One region of the Photorhabdus akhurstii genome, then DNA from elsewhere that is predicted to be linked to it. Evidence: predicted binding sites of a transcription regulator. Region 1 holds the regulator's gene; each other region holds the start of a gene.
What was found. The regulator ArgR, encoded in region 1, controls arginine synthesis, uptake and breakdown. The targets are predictions, from matches to a motif close to ANTGAATAAAAATACANT.

Region 1 (7,211 bases):
CTCGAAAAACTTATTCAGCTTCGATGCTGATAAATTTGCGGTTTTTCGGGCCTTTAACTTCGAATTTAACTTTCCCATCAGCTAATGCGAACAGGGTGTGATCGCGACCACAACCAACGTTATTGCCAGCGTGGAATTTAGTGCCACGTTGACGAACAATGATGCTGCCTGCTAATACAGACTCGCCACCAAAACGTTTTACACCCAGACGTTTACTTTCAGAATCGCGGCCATTACGAGTTGAGCCGCCAGCCTTTTTGTGTGCCATTAATCTGCTCTCCTAAATCTTAAGCGATGCCAGTGATTTTAACATCGGTGAACCACTGACGGTGGCCTTGCTGCTTACGGCTGTGTTTACGACGACGAAATTTAACGATTTTAATTTTCTCGCCACGACCGTGGGCAACGACTTCAGCTTTGATTTTAACGCCTTCAACGACAGGAGCGCCGATTTTAATGTCATCACCATTAGCGACCATCAGAACCTGGTCAAACTCAACAGTTTCACCCGTTGCGATGTCCAGCTTTTCCAGGCGAATAGTTTGACCTTCGCTGACTCGGTGTTGTTTACCACCACTTTGGAAAACCGCGTACATATAAACTCCGCTTTCCGCACGCCCCCTCAAATATCATTCCAGAGCGCACTATAAATATTCATAATAGGGCGCGAATTCTACGCAAAAAAGCCTAAGAAGACAAGTGCAGAATTAGAGCAGATGATAAAAAAACATAGTTGCTGAATTGTCATTTATTTAGACTGTTTTTCGAGTACAATCAAGACACAGCAATAACTATTTTAATGTTAATATGAACACAGCCCTGCATTAAAACCCATAGCCGAAAAAATATGAATTTAGAATCTATTATCAAGCTAACCGCTGATGATATGGCAGCGGTAAATGAAACCATTCTTAGTCAGTTGAATTCTGACGTTACTCTTATCAATCAGTTGGGCTACTACATAATCAGTGGCGGTGGAAAACGCCTCCGCCCAATCATTGCCATCCTGGCTAGCAAAGCATTGGGTTATCAGGGTGATAAGCATATTACTGTTGCCGCATTAATTGAATTTATCCACACAGCAACTTTGTTACATGATGATGTTGTGGATGAATCAGACATGCGACGTGGCAAAGCGACCGCCAATGCCATGTTTGGTAATGCAGCAAGCGTACTGGTTGGTGACTTTATATACACTCGCTCTTTCCAAATGATGACCGCTCTTAACTCTATGCGAGTTCTTAAATTGATGTCAGAAGCAACCAATGTTATCGCTGAAGGTGAAGTTTTACAGTTGATGAACTGCAATGATCCAAATATTTCTGAAGATGATTATATGCGGGTGATTTACAGTAAAACAGCCCGATTATTTGAAGTCGCCGCACATGCTTCTGCAATTCTTTCTAACGCCACCCCAGAGCAAGAAACCGCTTTACAAAATTACGGACGTTATTTAGGCACTGCATTCCAGTTAATAGACGACTTACTAGATTATGATGCCGATAGCGATACATTAGGCAAAAACACCGGTGATGACCTTAATGAAGGTAAACCAACATTACCTTTACTACACGCCATGAATCATGGTACTCCAGAACAATCAGCACTCATTCGTGAAGCAATTGAAAAAGGTAATGGCCGCCATTTACTCGAAACCGTACTGGTAACCATGAAACAGTGCGGCTCACTGGAATATACCCGTAAACGAGCAGAGGAAGAAGCAGATAAAGCAATAGCTGCTTTGCAGGCGCTGGAAAACTCCCCATACAAGCAAGCACTCGTGGGGTTAGCCCATATTGCCGTACAACGCCTTTCTTAATCGATAGAACAAAACCTGGGGTTAATCTGACTCCAGGTTTTTCTCTGCGTCTTCAGCACCCACATCAATATAACCAATAAGTTTTGCCAGCCCCTCTCGAAGGATAAATTTCACAATTTTTTCCCGCTCAACTTTAGTTAGTTGATAGTAAGCCTCAATCCAAATTAAGAATGGGTCTTGCCGTTTGTTTGCATAATCAACAGTGCTTTCCCCTACAGATAGCACATTAAGTACATCCTCAGGCAAGCTATTTATATGATATTCAAGAGCCTTGCCCTGAACACCCCGTTTACGTCTATATTCCCATCCTTCCCGCCTTGCCATCAGATTTATTCCCTGAGGCGAAGAAGGAAGTCCGGCAATACCAACCAGCTCTTTAGCTGAGTACCATTCTTTTTTCATACTTTTCTTCTCACTTTGCACCGGGATAATGAAGAAGAATCCAAGTTAGTTGGCATTTTTAATTTCCAAAAATAGGTCAAATAACAGAAAGTTTTTCTAAAAAACTTCTGATACCATCCCGTAAGATCATGGCTGTCACAGCCTGTTTCTCAGATTCTGATAACTGATGGAAAGCACCAACCCAAATCGATAAAGGATCTTGCTTCTGCACCTGATACTCAGAAGATGATTCATGAAGCTCCAGTGCTGCAATGGTCGTTTCCGGGAAACAGGAGTAGTGATACTCTACCGCTTTACCCTGTTTACCTCGTCTTTTCTGACGTAACCACTCCTCGCGTTTTGCTCTGGCATTAACTCCTTGTGGTGATCCAGGTAACTCACCCACGCCGATTAACTCCTTGGCCGAATACCACTCTTTTTTCATCACGTTTCTCTATTTTTGTAACCAAGTTCAAAAAAGAAGTTTTTAAGAAAAAATTTGGAAATATTTTTAGAAAAATAATGCTATTTTATTTCTCAATAACAGGTTTAAGTTCGTTATTACTCTCATGCGTACCTGTTATTTATACCACTAATGGCATCAAATTTAATAAAAAAAGGATTAAAAATGATTTCAAGGAAATCTGATTGGCATCCTGCCGATATAATTGCAGCTTTACGCAAGCGGGGAACAACCTTAGCTGAAGTATCACGCAGAGCGGGGCTTAGCTCGTCGACCCTAGCCAATGCGCTGTCTCGGCCGTGGCCAAAGGGAGAATGGATAATTGCGAATTATCTGGAAATACACCCTTCAGAAATTTGGCCAAGTCGCTATTTTGATCCAAATACTGGAGAATTATTAGAAAGGAAAGTACGCGAACAAACAAATAATTAGCTAACGAATTATATTCGTTGAATAAAAACCGCCGGTAATTCGCTATACCAGCGGTTTTATTATTTCATAGATATATATTTTTTACTTATAAAATATATAAATTAGTTATTAATAAATTTTTCGCCTAATTCTATATCTTTTCTCAATACATCTAGCATGCCTTCCAGCGCTTTCTGCTCAAAATCACTCAACTGACCAATGTCCAAACGCTCTTCTACGCCATTTTTACCCAAACGAACCGGCTGAGCGAAGAAGCGAGCATATTCGCCATCACCTTCAACATAAGCACACTCTACAACATCACTTTCGCCTTGTAAGCCGCGGACCAAAGAGAGCCCCAAACGAGCCGCAGCTTGCCCCATAGACAGAGTTGCAGATCCTCCACCCGCTTTAGCTTCAACTACTTCAGTGCCGGCATTCTGAATACGTTTAGTTAAGGCAACCAACTCTTCATCAGTAAAGCTCACACCTGGGATCTGCGACAACAGAGGTAAGATTGTCACACCAGAATGACCACCGATGACGGGCACTTCGATTTCCTGTGGTTTTTTATCTTTCAATTCAGCAACAAAAGTATTAGAACGAATAACATCTAGAGTTGTGATGCCAAACAGCCGGTTTTTGTCATATACACCCGCTTTTTTCAGCACTTCGGCTGCAATAGCTACAGTTGTGTTGACTGGGTTAGTAATAATCCCAATCAGTGCTTTCGGACAAGTTTTAGCCACTTGTTCTACCAGGTTACGAACGATACCCGCGTTAACATTAAACAGATCTGAACGATCCATGCCAGGTTTACGGGCAACACCCGCAGAAATCAATACAACATCTGCTCCCTCTAACGCAGGAGTGGCATCTTCACCGGCAAAGCCTTTAATTTTTACTTCCGTTGGAATGTGGCTCAGATCAACAGCCACCCCAGGTGTTACTGGAGCGATATCATATAAAGAGAGTTCTGAACCTGAAGGAAGCTGGGTTTTTAGTAGAAGAGCAAGAGCCTGACCAATACCACCGGCTGCACCGAGAACTGCAACTTTCATCCTGATACTCCTTAAATCGTTTATACTTTAAAATGCTGTGAATTCATCTGGTTAAGAACCATAGATTACTACGTTTTTGAAAACAATCTATTAACAGCCAAATTGTGGACTTACGCTCTAATAGTGGGACGCAAAAGTCGCCGTATTCTAGGCAAAATGCTTATCTGTTAATGAGATAACGGACACTATTTTGAGAATTTCCCTATGATTTTACGAAATAATCGGCTAAATACCTTACACCCAACAACAACGCCAAACAATATCATTTGATTAACAATATATTTACCTGAATAACCAACTAAAAAAAGCAAATTTTCATATTCATGTTTTATGAATTTCTATATAACATAAGGCCAATTTTGCTCGGTTCAAACTGGCTATAAAATCATTATTATTGCATAAAAATGCATTTATATGCATAATATCAAGCTTCATAGCTGACTGAATATGGTGAAATATGCGTACTCCCTCTAAACAGGAAGATTTAGTAAAAGCTTTCAAGGCGTTATTGAAAGAAGAAAAATTTAGCTCTCAAGGTGAAATTGTCACCGCTTTACTGGAAGAAGGTTTTGAGAACATTAATCAATCCAAAGTTTCCAGAATGCTCACTAAATTTGGCGCTGTTCGCACCCGGAATGCCAAAATGGAGATGGTCTACTGTCTGCCTGCTGAACTTGGCGTCCCAACAGCCACCAGCCCACTAAAAAACTTGGTATTGGACGTTGATCACAACCATTCAATTGTTGTCATTCGCACAAGTCCCGGTGCTGCACAGCTTATTGCACGTCTGCTAGATTCTCTTGGTAAAGCAGAAGGTATACTTGGCAGTATCGCTGGCGATGACACCATTTTTACCACACCAGCTAGAGGTTTTACGGCAGAGCAGTTACGTGAAGCAATTCTTGGGTTATTCGAACAAGAACTTTAAATGAACGCGCCAACAATGGCGCGATTCATTTTCCCTTGGTTATTTTCAGGATCGACAAGCTTTTTTATTCAGTGCAAATAGCAATTTTTCATGAATACCACCAAACCCACCATTACTCATAACCAGAATATGATCACCCTGTTGTGCCTTATCAACAATCATATTTACCAGTGAATCGATATCGGCACTCCAGTAAGCAGGCTGAACACAGCGATCTGCAATTTCTGATACATGCCATTTAATATTAGCTGGCTGAAATAAGAACACTGCGTCAGCACGTCCTAGTGCTGGCGCGATCTCATTCTTACTGATACCCATTCTCATGGTATTTGAACGCGGTTCCAACACAGTAATAATACGCGCAGTTCCACCAACCTTACTACGCAGAGCTTCTAAAGTTGCCAGTATTGCTGTCGGGTGATGTGCAAAATCATCATAAACAGTGATGCCATTCTCCTCACCACGCAGCTCAAGGCGACGACGTGCGTTAATAAATTCACTTAAAGCACAACAAGCATCTGCTGGCTGGACGCCAACATGATGTGCAGCGGCAATTGCAATCAGCCCGTTACGCATATTATGTTCACCCACCAACGACCAGTTCACTTCTCCAACAACTTTACCATCATAAAACACCTGATAATTACGGCTGTCTGTGCTGATCTTTTTTGCCTGCCAGTTACCGGTTTCACCCACTAGCTCCAATTCACTCCAACAGCCCATAGACAAAACCTGTTTCAGGTTAATATCGTTATCCGGGATAAGGATCTTGCCACTACCCGGAACGATCCTAACAAGATGGTGGAACTGTCTCTGAATAGCCGCCAGATCGCCAAAAATATCGCCATGATCGAATTCCAGATTGTTCATGATCAGCGTACGTGGGCTGTAATGCACAAACTTAGATCGTTTATCAAAAAAGGCACTGTCATATTCATCAGCTTCTATTACAAAAAACGGGCTTTCCCCGAGTTGAGCTGATGTTTCAAAATTCCCCGGAACACCACCAATTAAGAAACCTGGTTTATAACCACAAGCTTCCAAAATCCAGGCTAACATACCCGCAGTCGTTGTCTTGCCATGCGTCCCTGCAACCGCCAGCACCCAACGTTCAGGCAAAACATAATCATGCAGCCATTGTGGGCCAGAAGTATAAGGGAGCCCACGCTCCAGCACCGCTTCTACACAAGGATTCCCACGGCTCATAATATTACCGATGATGACCATATCTGGCGCAGAATCCAACTGTGCCGGGTCATATCCCTGAATCAGATTAATCCCATGTTTTTCCAGTAAGGTACTCATTGGTGGATAAACATTGGCATCAGAACCAGTCACTTCATGGCCAAGAGAACGTGCCAAAATCGCCAGTCCACCCATAAAAGTGCCGCAGATACCAAGAATATGAATACGCATTGATTTCCTATTCCATAGCATGAAGTTAGCCACTATTCTAACCATCAATAGCAAGATAAGAAATGGAATAGCCTATGAATCATCCCTTTCTTTGGCTAAACTGCCCGCGTAAGAGTGCAACAGTCACTCTAAAACCACTATCAAATCACATTCAGGACTTTCGTCATGAAAACATTAGGCGAATTCATCGTCGAAAAGCAGCACGATTTTTCTCACGCTACGGGTGAACTCACTGCATTGCTTTCCGCTATTAAGCTCGGAGCAAAAATCATTCACCGTGATATCAACAAAGCCGGTTTAGTGGATATTTTAGGGACCAGCGGTGTGTCCAATATCCAAGGCGAGGTGCAGATGAAACTGGACCTGTATGCTAATGAAAAACTCAAAGCAGCACTGAAAGCACGCGGTGAAGTTGCGGGGATCGCTTCAGAAGAAGAAGATAATATCGTCATTTTCGAAGGAGACCGCGCAGAAAACGCAAAATATGTTGTTTTGATGGACCCATTGGATGGTTCTTCAAATATTGATGTAAACGTTTCCGTCGGTACTATCTTCTCTATCTACCGCCGTATTACCCCCATCGGCCAGCCAGTGACTGAAAAAGATTTCCTGCAACCAGGCCATCGTCAGGTTGCCGCCGGATATGTTGTTTACGGTTCTTCAACTATGCTGGTCTACACCACCGGCTGTGGGGTACACGCCTTTACTTACGATCCTTCCTTGGGAGTATTT
Region 2 (7,211 bases), 1.3 Mb from region 1:
ACAACTTTTGCGATCTCAGGAATTGGATATGGTAATGCGTCGTTATGACCCGATTTCTGCTCGTTGCCCCCAACTGGAATTTCAGCAGGTGAAAGGAATGCTGAAAGGGTTTATTGATTTGGTCTTCTGTTGGCAAGGCAAATTCTACGTGCTGGATTACAAATCAAACTGGTTGGGAGAGGAGAGCCAGTTTTATACTCAACAGGCAATGGAAATAGCCATGATTGAGCATCGCTATGACCTGCAATATCAGCTTTATACACTGGCGCTGCATCGTTACTTGCGTCACAGGTTGGCTAATTATGACTACCAACAACATTTCGGCGGCGTGATTTATCTGTTTCTCAGGGGGATAGATAAACAACAGCTGGGGAATGGTATTTTTAGTTGTCGGCCATCGGCTGAATTTGTCGATGCTTTGGATCTGCTTTTCAGTGGTAATGAACAGTCTGAAAAAGAGAAAAATTGATGATTTCGTTATTACAACAGGCAGTAAACCTCAGGCTTTTGCGTTCATTGGACTTACAGTTTGCTCATACATTGATTGAGGATAAAGATCCTGTTTTGTTGTTGGTGATGGCGTTGTTGAGCGCTGAAACTGGTACTGGGCATGTTTGTCTGCCGGTTAATCGGATAACGCCAGAATATTTTTTTGATGGGCGACATCGTGAATTTGCAGAGCAATTATGGCGAGCTGCGGGAAAACCTGATGAGCAGAGTTTGCTGATAGCGCTGGAAAATTGTGCTGCGGTTAGTGATGGGCTTCAACCAACGCCTGTGGTGTTTTCCCATGACCGGCTTTATTTGCAGAGAATGTGGCAAAGTGAATGTCAGGTGGCGGCTTTCTTTTCCGGCAATCAACCAACCGATAATATTCAGGAACAGCAACTGAGAACTGTTTTAGATGAATTATTCATGCTGCCTGAGGAAACGGTGGACTGGCAAAAGGTGGCTGCGGCTGTCGCGGTGACTAGCAGAATTTCGGTTATCTCTGGCGGACCGGGAACTGGGAAAACAACGACAGTTGCTAAGTTATTGGCTGCCTTAATCAAACTTAATCCTGATAAAAAGCAGGTTATCCAACTGGCGGCTCCGACTGGAAAAGCAGCCGCCAGATTGACCGAATCTCTTAATAGCGCGGTCAGAAAATTGCCTCTGACGGAGAAACAGTTTGCATATATGCCGGATCAGGCGCAGACGATTCATCGCTTGCTAGGAGCGCAGCCTGATAGCCAGCGATTACGCTATGATCGAGATAATCCACTTAGTCTGGATGTGCTGGTGGTGGATGAAGCTTCAATGGTGGATTTACCCATGATGGCTAGGTTGATTGATGCATTGCCACCGAAAGCGAAAATTGTTCTGCTTGGTGACCGAGATCAATTGGCATCAGTGGAGGCTGGAGCGGTGTTGGGTGATATTTGCCGTTTTGCAGAACTGGGATACAGCATAACGAGGGCGCAACAGTTAAGCAGATTAACGGGATGTCGGTTAGATGCTGGTGATCAGCAAAATATCCCAGAAGTTCGTGATCGTTTGTGTCTTCTACGTAAAAGTTATCGCTTTAATATGGATTCGGGGATTGGTCAGTTAGCTGCGGCAGTTAATCAGGGAAAGAGTCGACAAGCTCTCTCTATTTTGCAGCAACCGTTGAAGGATATCTGTTTTTACCCATTGTCTGACGATGAAGATTATCAGCGATTGCTGACAGAAACGGTATCGGGTTATCACGCCTATTTGCGTCTGGTGGCAGAGCAGGCACCAGTCAAAGAGATTTTAGATGAATTTAACCGCTATCGTTTGTTGTGTGCTCTTAGAGAAGGACCGTTTGGCGTCAGTGGGCTTAATGAGCGTATAGAACAGCTATTACATCGTCAGGGGCTTATTCGTCGCCCTGTCGGGACTTTCAGCCGAGGTTATGCAGGCCGACCCATCATGATATCGCGTAATGACAGCACACTGGGTCTGTTTAATGGTGATATTGGTATTATGCTCAGAGACGAAAATCATGAACTGCGAGCTTATTTTCAGTTGCCTGATGGACAGATTAAAGGAATCCAGCCAAGTCGTTTACCACAACATGAAACTGCATATGTGATGACCGTACATAAATCACAGGGTTCGGAATTTGACCATACAGCTTTGGTATTGCCGACGCAGTTTGTGCCGGTTGTCAGCCGTGAATTGGTTTATACAGCGATAACCCGGGCCAGAGAAAAACTAACTCTTTATGCACATGAAGCGGTATTGCGTCAGGCAATCCAGACGCCAACTCAAAGGCGAAGTGGGTTAGCAGAGCGGCTTAGCTTACCGGTGGATTAACTCTTGCTCTGATAAACGGACTTGTGTAAAAAAATTTATATATTAATGATGTTGCCATATCTTCTCTGACATTTTTTTGATCGTGATTTGTTCGGTTGTTGGATGGGCTTTTAAGCCCGACAATCAGATCATTAATGCCTTTAATGAGATTTCTGATTTGCCGTGCTGACTTCGGTAAATACGCCTTTTTGTTTTTGTAAAAAGTTATCGGTTAGGTGATTAAAAAATTCTCGTGCAGTGAACTAGAGATTACATTGACCTATGCAAGATAAATGTATCTTAAACCTATTCTATATGCCAAATTTTGGCTGGTTTTTAATTTAATATCTTTTCTTGGTTTTTTGAATTGAGTGATTATTAGCCGTAATGTTCAATCAGAAATACTGATTAGTTTCATTATGACGGCTATAGATTGATCTATATCTTAATTTCACTAATTCAAGAGTAGTTGCAATTACTGAATCAGATTGTTGATTCTTATATTTTGTCCTTAATGCAAACGACAGCATTATAAGTTTGATAAATGTTAATATTATTCTGTGTCTAATGTCATTGATTGTTAATATATTGGGTGGGGTTTATTATTGTTTGACGGTATAAATATTTAATTACGTGGGTTGTATTTTTTTACTTAGCGGATGGTTTTGATTTTTTTTGATGAGATACGTACATGTTGTGGGTAATTCATTATGTGTGTAAATTTAAAGAAGAACTTTTATGAAGGTAGATACATTCTTGAGTTGATCTAAATAGTATATAACGTTAAGAAGTGAAGTTTATTTTAAATTCTCTAAAGTTTTAAAATACTGATACTATTTTGGTAGCTTTAGGTGAATAATATAGATTGCATGGGGTGACGGATTATATCCCAAAAACCATATCTCCTATTATCACTGAGGATGCTAGTGAATACGGAATTAAAAGTGGATGATCTTCGGATGATTGATTATTTTGTTAGTTCGTTACATGTTTACTTGAGTGAAAGTTTAAGGGAAAGATAATGAGTTAATGTTAAATAAGTCATTGATTCTTTCTTTTATTTCTTTGAATTTTCTTGGTTTATTTAAGTGATTGTAATTACGGGGTTATCTCTCATTTTTAAAGATAAGAGAATGACAAAGTTGTCACTTTTTCTTGTTTTATTGCATGCGTTTTTGATTTTGTTATAATTTTATGTATTTATATTTCAGGTGGTTAGGTATTTTGTATGTAAAGGGATAAATAGTATGAAAGTAAGTGTGTTTAATGATCTGTAAATATAGTAATGATTATTAAAGCTCAGAATTATCTATAAATAGATGAAAATATTACAGTAATGGAATATAAATCAGACTTCCTCAATTAATAATGATTCTATGTTACATGTTGAAAATAATTTAACCTCGTCAGAGGATAAAGATTTTTGTTTATTTGCTAATGTTAATGCTAGTCAAGTCAGTAATGGTTTTATTGGTAGTGGAGGTGAGTGGCTTCTATGGAGGGATTCTCACAAGCTTAATATTGAAAATATCAAAAATAAATTCATCTATAATACCGTTAATTAAACGATAGGAAATATTCATCTATGATGGTTGTTGCCAGGGAAATGGAAATCTGGTATTGCATGTTTTCGATTAAAAATTATTTTTTAAAAATTCCTCATGTGCATTAAATAGTCAGCCAGGTAAAAGTAAATTTCTAGCGGACCGATTTTTTAAAATTTAAGTTAGATGACGGGGAAATGGTGTAGCCAAATTATTGTGAGTTATACCATGCAAAGTACCGATATTTCGCAATAAGCAATGCAGATATAAAATACCATTTACAAAACCAAAGATAAGAATTATTCATTTGATTAATCACTGAATTAACAGACTAAGGTAGAGGTAGGATGCCGTAGGTTTAATATCATTACCGCTGAGTTTAAGGGTAATGTAAACCTTTCGGCATGAATATATTTATTACTGTGGTTCCAAACTTAACATAAGGATTTTAGAACGGCGCTGATAGTTGTATAACACTTGTTTCTGAATCGGTAGCATTGAGAGTTCTGCGGGTTCAAAACCTCGCTCTTGGAACCAATGAATGCTGCGGGTAGTCAGAACAAACAGTTTTTCCAGTCCGAACTGTTTGGCGTGCTCCGCAATGCGATTCAGTAATACTTCACCTCTTAAAGAGCTGCGGTATTTAGGGTGAACCGCTAAACAAGCCATTTCGCCAATTTTCTCATCAGGATAAGGGTAAAGCGCAGCACAGGCGATAGTCAGGTTATCGCGTTCGATAATGATGAATTTATCAATTTCTCTTTCAAGTTGTTCTCTTGAACGGCGAACCAGAATACCTTGTTGTTCCAGTGGGCGAATAAGTTCGAGAATACCACCAATATCATTGATATTAGCTCGGCGTATTTGTTCTGCGCTTTCCATCACTATTTGAGTGCCAATACCATCTCGGGAGAATAATTCTTGAAGTAGAGAACCATCAGCCTGATAACTTAATAAATGGCTGCGACGAACGCCACGACGGCAAGCTTTTACTGCACTCCGTAAAAAACGGATTGTACCTGAATAGTAGTCACCTTTAACTTCTAGCTCTTTAATCAGCTCTGGTGCTTGATTAAGGAAAACTTCTGATAGAATTTTTCCGTCTTTGTCTTGTACGCCTTGAGTAGAACAGAAACCAATCAGTTTTTCAGCCTGTAATTTGATAGCTAATTGGGTGGCGACATCTTCAAATGGCAAATTAAAACTCTCTCCGGTGACAGAAACCGCGACAGGGCCAATTAGCACGATTGCGCCATTGTCTAATTGACGATTTATGGCATTCTCATCGATACGGCGAATTTTGCCGCTGTGGCAATAATCCACACCATCATCAACACCAAGAGGTTGAGCAATAATGAAGTTACCGCTGACAACGTTAATATTGGCTCCTTGTAACGGGGTATTATTCAGGTTCATAGAAAGACGTGCGGTAATATCCAGTTGCAGCAAACCAGCAGATTGTTTGACTAATTCTAATGTTTTATTATCGGTTACACGGGTATGTTTGTGGTAAACCGGTTTGTAATGATGGTCTGCAAGATTTTGTTCAATTTGAGGTCTGGCGCCATAAACGACGACTAGGCGGATGCCCAAACTATGCAGTAATCCTATATCGTTGATGATGTTAGAGAAATTTTCATGAGCAATAGCTTCTCCACCAAGCATAATCACAAAGGTTTTACCACGGTGTGCATTGATGTACGGAACAGAATGACGAAATCCTTCAACTAATTCGGTGCTGCGTTCTTTCATAACAGACTCTCGATTGAATTTTTATTCGTAATTTATGCTTTTTTATTCCTTTTGAGAAGAAATGGCAAGAGGCAATTCAGATAAAAACATTTTCATGTACCTGTAGACGTTAATAATTTGCAAAATATAAAATGCTGTTTATTGATGACAGCATAATGCTGATTGGTTAAAGTTTTTCATTTGATCGTTTCATTTGGTGAATATCACCCTGAATATTTGTATTTTATGAATGGAATATTAAGTAGATGAGTCATTCAGATCATAATCTGTCGCGACGTCGTTTGTTGCAGGGAGCCGCAGCGATGTGGTTGCTTAGTGTTAGTCAGGTGGGTTACGCAGCGTCAGCAAAAGTTATAGCAGTACGTATTTGGCCGGCATCCAGTTATACCCGTGTGACTCTTGAATCTAATATTCCACTCAAATATCGCCAATTTGTGTTAAAGAACCCAAATAGAATTGTCGTTGATCTTGAAGGTGTACAACTAAATCATACCTTGAACGGAATGGACGGGCAGATTCAATCCCGCGATCCTTATCTTAAACTGGTCAGGGTAGGGCAGTTTAATCCTAAAACCGTTCGTTTAGTGTTCGAAGTTAAACAAGTTGTCAGCCCGCATATGTTTACTTTGAAGCCAGTGGCAGAATTTAAACATCGTCTGGTATTGGATATTTATCCCGCTGCGGGGGCTAATACGAATGATGATCCATTGCTTGCTCTACTCGAAGAGTACAATAAAGGTCATTTGGCCGAGGATCTGCCAGTGGAAAGGCCAAAGCCAGGCAAAGCAGGTAAAGACAGGCCGATTATTATCATGCTTGACCCTGGACATGGAGGGGAAGATCCCGGCGCTATCGGTAAATATAAAACTCGTGAAAAAGACGTTGTTCTGAAAATCGCCCGTCGATTGAAAACGCTTATTCAACGTGAACCGGGTATGAAAGTTTATATGACCCGTAATGAAGATGTGTTTATCCCATTAAAAGTTCGGGTGGCAAAAGCGCGTAAAATGCGAGCTGATCTATTCGTTTCTATTCATGCTGATGCTTTTGCTAACCGAGCGGCCCGTGGTTCTTCGGTTTTTGCGCTTTCTACTAAAGGCGCAACCAGTAATACCGCACTTTTTCTAGCCCAGACGCAAAACGAAGCTGATCAAATTGGCGGAGTAAGTAAAAGCGGTGATAAGTATCTGGATCACACGATGTTTGATTTGTTACAGACTGCGACAATCAATGATAGCCTTAAATTTGGTGGTGAAGTGCTCAAGCACATGGGCAAGGTGAATAAACTGCATAAAAACCGGGTGGATCAAGCTGGATTCGCGGTACTGAAAGCGCCGGATATCCCCTCGATTCTGGTAGAGACTGCTTTTATTAGCAATTTGGAAGAGGAGCGGAAACTGAAAACCGCGCATTTCCAGCAGCAAGTAGCAGAGTCAATTTTTGCGGGTATCAAAGCTTATTTTAAGAATGGCGGTAGTTTGGCAATTTGAGCTTGCCGCTATGGGTAATTTTTGCTGTTAAACAGGGAAGGAGGCTATTTTCCTTTAGCCTATACTCCCCGCCCTATTTAGTGGGTAGTGATAGGTTGAACTGCCAGGCGCAAGCCCATGACAC
Region 3 (7,211 bases), 230 kb from region 1:
GTACTGGCGTGTTTGGGGAAAATGCCAGTATTGTGCTCAATAATATCACTACAATCGCGCTGAGATTGTCTCCTCCTGACAGCGACTAACCTGTATTTCGCATTCCCGCTGCGATACCGGCAATGGTTACCATCAACGCTTGTTCAACCTGAGGATCGGGATGCTGCTGTTGACGGGAACGCAGTAATAGTTCTGCCTGTAAGACGTTTAATGGATCAGTGTAAACATTACGTAGGGCGATTGATTCTGCAATCCACGGTAGATCTGCCATCAGGTGTTCATCTTTAGAAATGGTTAATACCGTCTTAATATCTGCGGAAAGTTGTTCGCGCAGTTTCTGGCCTAACGGCCATAAGTTCTTATCTACCAGACGATGATCATAATACTCCGCTAGCCACAAGTCGGCTTTAGCGAAGACCATTTCCAACATACCAATGCGAGTGGTAAAGAAAGGCCAGTCATGGCACATTTCTGCTAGTACATCCTGCTTCCCATCATTGACAACTTTTTGTAGCGCAGCACCTGCACCTAACCAAGCTGGCAACATTAGGCGATTCTGTGTCCAGGCGAAAATCCACGGGATAGCGCGTAAACTTTCCACGCCACCCGCCGGATGACGTTTGGCTGGGCGAGAACCTAAAGGCAGTCTAGCTAATTCCTGTTCTGGCGTTGCAGCGCGGAAATAAGGCACAAAATCGGGCTGTTCACGCACATAATCACGATACATCTTGCAGGAAACATCAGATAGGGTATCCATCACCTGATGCCATTCCAGTTTAGGCTCCGGTGGTGGTAGTAGGTTTGCTTCCAGAATTGCACTGGCATATAAGGCTAAGCTACTGATAGTGACCTGTGGCAGACCGAATTTAAAGCGGATCATTTCACCCTGTTCAGTTACACGTAGGCCACCTTTTAAGCTTCCCGGTGGTTGGGAAAGCAGTGCTGCATGTGCTGGCGCACCGCCACGACCAATGGTACCTCCGCGACCGTGGAACAAAGTCAGCGTAACGCCTTCTTTTTCACAAACTTTAATCAAGGCATCCTGTGCTCGGTATTGCGCCCATGCCGCAGCCATCACTCCGGCATCTTTCGCTGAATCAGAATAACCAATCATCACCATCTGTTTGTCCTGAATCAGAGCGCGATACCATTTAATATTCATTAATTGCTGAATGACATTTTCGGCATTATTCAGGTCATCAAGGGTTTCGAATAGCGGTGCAACGGGTAAGGTGAACGGACAACCAGCTTCTTTCAGTAGTAAGTGAACTGCTAATACATCAGAAGGTACTTTTGCCATTGAGATAACGTAAGCGGCGATAGCGTCTTGCGGTGACTTTGCAATGACTTTACAGGTTGCGAAAACTTCTTGCGTTTCTGTGCTTGGTTGTCAGTTATGTGGGATCAATGGACGTTTTGAGTGTAGTTCATGCAGTAGGAAAGCCTGTTTTTCTTCTTCTGACCAACTGGCGTAGTTACCTAATTCCAGATATTGCGTTAATTCAGAAATGGCGGTTGTATGGCGGGTACTTTCTTGGCGCACATCAATGCGTACCAGCGACAGGCCAAAGCAGCGGATACGGCGCAAGATATCTAATAGCTGACCATTGGCAATGATTTCCATTCCGCAGGTTTTTAGTGACTGATAACAGGCGTAAAGTGGTTGCCAAAGTTGTTCATTATCCACCAGCAGATCAGTTGGTGGCAGAACTTGCTCTCCTTTCAGTTGTTTCTCCAAATAAGTCAATGTATTGCTGAGTTGTGCCCGCAATTTTTTAGCAATTTCTCGGTAAGGTTCCAGAATTTCATCACCACCTGCTAGCTTACGAACTTCGGGTGTACATTCAGACATGGATAGTTCAGAAACCAGAACCTGAATATCTTTCAGGAATAGATCGGCTGCTTTCCAGCGGCTAAGCAGTAATACATGATGAGTCACTTCAGCCGTTACATTTGGATTACCGTCACGGTCGCCGCCCATCCAGGAAGTAAAGCGGATGGGTACCGCTTCAACTGGCAGGCTATAATCAATTGACTCTTCCAGTTGTTCATTAAATTCGCGCAGGAATGCCGGTACACCCTCCCACAAGCTGTTTTCCACCATAGCGAAGCCCCACTTAGCTTCATCAATTGGAGTTGGCCGAATTTTACGGATTTCATCGGTATGCCATGACTGGGCAACTAATTGACGCAGACGACGCATAATGTTGTTACGCTCATAATCTGCCAGATCATCGTGATCGAGTTGCGATAGACAAGTGTTAACTGCCACCAGCTTGTGAATTAATGTACGACGCGCGATTTCAGTAGGGTGAGCTGTGAGGACTAGTTCAATAGACAGCTCATTGACCGCTTTTTTCAGATCGTCGTTATTGAAATTTTTTTCTTTTAACTGGGTGAATAATTTCGCTAACGCAACGGGATTACTGGCGGCTTCACCATGTGGGGAGATGCTGTGATACTGTTCTGCAACGTTTGTTAGGTTGAGAAATTGGTTGAAAGCGCGGGCAACTGGCAATAGTTCATCATTAGATAGGTTTTGCAAGGTAGATAATAGTTGCTGGCGATCTATTTCGTTGCCTGCGCGGGATGATTTGGATAATTTGCGAATAGTCTCGACTTTATCGAGAATATCTTCTCCTAATGCTTCTTTGATTGTGTCTCCGAGCAGCTTACCTAGCATGCTGACATTACTACGCATTGCGGAATATTGTTGGTTCATATGACTCTTGGCCTTTATTGCTGGCAGAATGTTGGTTCTGTTCCTGTAGAAAAATTTTATTTAAGTGACGGAAAGTTGTTTTTTGTGTCGCCACAGTGTTGCATTTACCCTAAACCTTCATATTCATATCAGAAAATCATCAGTTTTGGCGAAATTTCTAAAATTTAATGGCAGGTCACGTTCCATAAGTATTACTTATGCGCAGGAGGCTTGGGGAAGGGGCTTTTGTTGCTAGTTATGATGCTTGAGTCCCCCTGACTTTTGGGGGACGAGTAAAACGATTAATTATTGCTTAGACAAAAATGATCTATTAACTGAGAAATTATCTTTCTGGTAGGTTCAATAAACGACATATCAATAAACTCATCCGGCTGATGTGCTTGTGCAATAGAACCTGGGCCAAGTACCAATGTGGGACATAATTCCTGAATGAATGGTGCTTCGGTACAGTAGTTGACCGTTTCAGCCTTGCGGCCTAGCAGTTTCTCTATCACATCAATCATTTTGTGATCGGTTGGGCATGCATAACCGGGAATCGGGGGATGTAATTCGTTGATAGTCAGACGGCCAGGCCAACGCTGCTTCACTGGTTCAAGGGCTTCATTTAACAGGTCGTTCAGATCCTGTAACGTTAGTCCCGGTAACGGGCGAATATCCATATGCAATTCACAATGGGCACAAATACGGTTTACTGCATCACCTCCGTGAATATAGCCGAAATTCATGGTTGGATATGGAATGGCAAATGCCGGGTTGTTGTAACGCTCTTTTAGCGTATTGCGTAGTTCAATCAAGTGCCCAATAGATTCGTGCATCAAATCAATGGCGTTTATACCACGGTCTGGATCACTGGAATGCCCGGATTGACCAACAATGCGAATAGCGTTCGATAAATGTCCTTTATGTGCGCAGATAGGATGCAATGAGGTCGGTTCACCGATAATAGCGAAATCTGGTCGAATAGTGGTACTTGCGGCGAAATAGCGGGCTCCTGCCATTGTTGTCTCTTCATCTGCGGTTGCCAGAATGTACAGCGGACGGGTTATTTTACTGACATCAATGTCTCGCAACGCATCAATAATAAAGGCGAAAAAGCCTTTCATGTCTGCTGTACCTAAACCATACAGTTTGTTATCTCGTTCTGTCAGGGTGAAGGGATCTTTAGCCCAAAGTCCTTCATCAAAGGGGACAGTATCAGTGTGTCCACATAGGAGTAATCCACCTAGGCCACTCCCCAGCGTCGCCAGCAGATTGTATTTTCCGGGGGCCTCGGGGACGGGTTGTATCTCAATCTCGAAACCAATTTCCTTTAACCAACTTGCCAGTAGGTTGATGAGAGGTTCATTGCTCTGGTCAATACTGACATCGGTGGCACTGATAGAAGGAGTCGCGATTAGTTGCCGAAATAACTCAATAAATGGAGGTAATTTTATATTCACTGTTGACAGCCTTTATTCATGATAGTATCAATATTCATGCATTTTTTTTGAATAAAAATACATTATCCCGTTTACATACTGAGCACAAGGTAAAGATATCCTATGTTGAATACGCTGGTTGTTGGTGCAAGTGGTTACACCGGAGCAGAACTGGCAGCATATCTGCATCGCCACCCGCATATAAATCTGATTGGACTAATGGTTTCTGCTCAGAGCGTTGATGCAGATAAATGTTTCTCAGATTTACATCCACAGTATAAAGGCATTGTTGATCTGCCGCTGCAACCGCTGACTGATATTATTAATGTTGCTAAAGGGATTGATGTGGTTTTCCTTGCCACCGCCCATGAAGTCAGTCATGACATTGCGCCGTTATTTCTGGCGGCAGGTTGCATTGTGTTCGATCTCTCCGGTGCCTATCGCATACAAAATGCTCAGATTTATCAACAATACTACGGATTCAAACATAAGCATACTGAATGGTTAGCACAAGCAGTATATGGGCTTGCCGAATGGCAGGCTGAAAAGATCAAACAGGCTCAATTGGTTGCTGTACCGGGATGTTATCCAACAGTTTCTCAACTCTCTTTGAAGCCACTGTTGGAAAATAGTTTGCTAGATATCAGCCATTGGCCAGTGATTAATGCTACCAGTGGCGTGAGTGGCGCAGGTCGGAAAGCCAGTATGACTAACAGCTTCTGCGAAATCAGTTTGCAACCTTATGGAATATTTACTCACCGTCATCAACCGGAGATTGAGGAACATCTGGGAACTAAGGTGATTTTTACTCCGCATCTTGGCAATTTCGTGCGAGGTATTCTTGCCACAATTACCTGTAAATTGAAGTCAGGTGTTACCGCAGAACAGATAAATGAAGCTTATCAGCAAGCATACAAGGATAAGCCATTGGTGCGGCTCTACAACAAAGGGGTACCGGCACTGAAATCCGTTGTTGGGCTACCGTTCTGTGATATCGGTTTTGTTGTACAGGATGATCACCTGATTGTTGTGGGTACTGAGGATAATCTTTTGAAAGGTGCGGCAGCTCAGGCAGTTCAGTGTATGAATATACGTTTTGGGTTTGAAGAAACTCAGGCATTACTTTAATGATTGACATGAAGGAGTAAAGCAGATGGAACCTTTAGTCATAAAATTAGGTGGCGTGTTACTGGACAGTGAAGAAGCATTGGAACGCGTGTTTACTGCATTGCAGGAATATCGACAAACGCATGAACGCCAGTTGGTTATTGTTCATGGTGGTGGCTGTCTGGTGGATGAGTTGATGCAGAAATTGCAGCTACCGATAGAGAAGAAACAAGGATTGCGGGTAACACCCGCTGATCAAATTGGGATGATTACGGGAGCGTTAGCGGGTATAGCCAATAAGACCTTGTTATCGTGGGCGACTAAATATCAACTTGCATCAGTTGGATTATATTTAGGAGATGGTAATGTGGTCAGGGTTTCCCAACTGAATGAAGAGTTGGGGCATGTGGGGAAAGCGATGCCGGGCGATGCTAAGTTGCTGAAAACGCTACTGGATGCAGGTTATATACCCATTATTAGTTCCATTGGTGTAACTGATAAAGGGGAATTGATGAATGTGAATGCCGATCAGGCAGCAACGGCGATAGCTCAGACGCTAGGTGCTGATTTGGTATTACTCTCTGATGTTAGCGGTATTTTGGATGGTAAAGGGCAGAAGATCCCTGACATTAATGCTGAGAAGGCGGAACAACTTATTGTGCAGGGCATCATTACTGACGGCATGATTGTGAAGGTGAATGCAGCTCTAGATGCCGCTAGGACATTAGGTCGCCCGGTAGATATCGCTAGTTGGCGTCATGCAGATCAACTGACCGACCTGTTTAACGGTGTTCCCGTCGGTACTCGTATTCTGGCTTAAATTAAGTTTGATTAATTTTCGGCAAAGCTTTGCTGATGAATAACAACGGAATTTTAAAGGGTAACTTCATGCATACTAAAGATATTAAAAAGATCGTTCTTGCTTATTCTGGTGGTCTGGATACTTCTGCCATTATTCCTTGGCTGAAAGAGCATTATGATAATTGTGAAGTTGTTGCGTTTGTCGCCGATGTGGGACAAAGCCGTGAAGATCTGGAGGGCGTGGAGCAGAAAGCTTTGCGCTCTGGCGCATCAGAATGTCATGTTGTGGATTTGCGTGAGGAGTTCATTAAAGATTATGTTTATCCGGTACTGAAAACTGGCGCTCTGTATGAGGGTAGCTATTTGTTGGGCACTTCAATGGCACGACCAATTATTGCTAAAGCACAGGTTGAATTGGCATTGAAAGTGGGGGCGGATGCACTTGCTCATGGCGCAACAGGTAAGGGGAACGATCAGGTGCGGTTTGAAAGCACTTATACGGCATTAGCCCCTCAGCTAAAAGTCGTCGCGCCGTGGAGAGAGTGGGATTTGCGTTCCCGTGAGGCGTTGTTGGATTATCTGAAAGCGCGAGATATTCCAACCACTGCAACATTAGAGAAAATTTACAGCCGTGATGAGAATGCGTGGCATATCTCTACCGAAGGTGGAGTACTGGAAAGTACCTGGAATGCATCCAATAAAGATTGTTGGGTGTGGACAGTCGCTCCAGAAGAGGCGCCAGATGAAGCCGAATTGGTTAGTGTCACCATTGAGAAAGGCGAGGTTGTTGGGGTTAACGGCAAGGTGATGTCTCCATATCAATGTCTTGAAATGTTGAATGCTCTGGGAGCAAAACATGGTATTGGTCGGATTGATATCGTGGAAAACCGGCTGGTGGGAATGAAATCTCGTGGCTGTTATGAAACACCGGGAGGAACCATTATGATGGCCGCGTTGCGTGGTGTTGAACAACTGGTTCTGGATCGCGATAGCTTTAAATGGCGTCAGCAGCTTGGACTGGAGATGTCCTATGTTGTTTATGACGGACGTTGGTTTGCCCCACTACGTCACTCTATTCAGGCAGCCGCTGAGACGTTGGCTGAGGATGTTCGTGGTGAAGTGGTGCTGAAACTCTATAAAGGTCAGGTGACGGCGATCCAGAA

Region 2: a site for ArgR is predicted at 5,610-5,627, ahead of argA (amino-acid N-acetyltransferase). Genes of this name have one in related genera too.
Region 3: a site for ArgR is predicted at 4,208-4,225, ahead of argC (N-acetyl-gamma-glutamyl-phosphate reductase). Genes of this name have one in related genera too.

What each region holds. Positions count from the first base shown of each region.
Region 1 covers NZ_CP020335.1:5,298,320-5,305,530, forward strand. The annotation lists gene rpmA (50S ribosomal protein L27) at 11-268, opposite strand; gene rplU (50S ribosomal protein L21) at 288-596, opposite strand; gene ispB (octaprenyl diphosphate synthase) at 848-1,819, shown strand; gene B0X70_RS22705 (DNA-binding protein) at 1,841-2,221, opposite strand; gene B0X70_RS22710 (DNA-binding protein) at 2,298-2,645, opposite strand; gene B0X70_RS22715 (helix-turn-helix domain-containing protein) at 2,829-3,095, shown strand; gene mdh (malate dehydrogenase) at 3,197-4,135, opposite strand; gene argR (transcriptional regulator ArgR) at 4,593-5,063, shown strand; gene mpl (UDP-N-acetylmuramate:L-alanyl-gamma-D-glutamyl-meso-diaminopimelate ligase) at 5,109-6,479, opposite strand; gene fbp (class 1 fructose-bisphosphatase) at 6,645-7,211, shown strand, end outside.
Region 2 covers NZ_CP020335.1:842,048-849,258, forward strand. The annotation lists gene recB (exodeoxyribonuclease V subunit beta) at 1-469, shown strand, start outside; gene recD (exodeoxyribonuclease V subunit alpha) at 469-2,322, shown strand; gene argA (amino-acid N-acetyltransferase) at 4,263-5,597, opposite strand; gene amiC (N-acetylmuramoyl-L-alanine amidase AmiC) at 5,843-7,087, shown strand; gene B0X70_RS03630 (helix-turn-helix domain-containing transcriptional regulator) at 7,165-7,211, opposite strand, start outside.
Region 3 covers NZ_CP020335.1:5,527,663-5,534,873, reverse strand. The annotation lists partial or broken gene ppc (phosphoenolpyruvate carboxylase) at 86-2,722, opposite strand; gene argE (acetylornithine deacetylase) at 3,004-4,161, opposite strand; gene argC (N-acetyl-gamma-glutamyl-phosphate reductase) at 4,264-5,268, shown strand; gene argB (acetylglutamate kinase) at 5,294-6,067, shown strand; gene B0X70_RS23895 (argininosuccinate synthase) at 6,136-7,211, shown strand, end outside.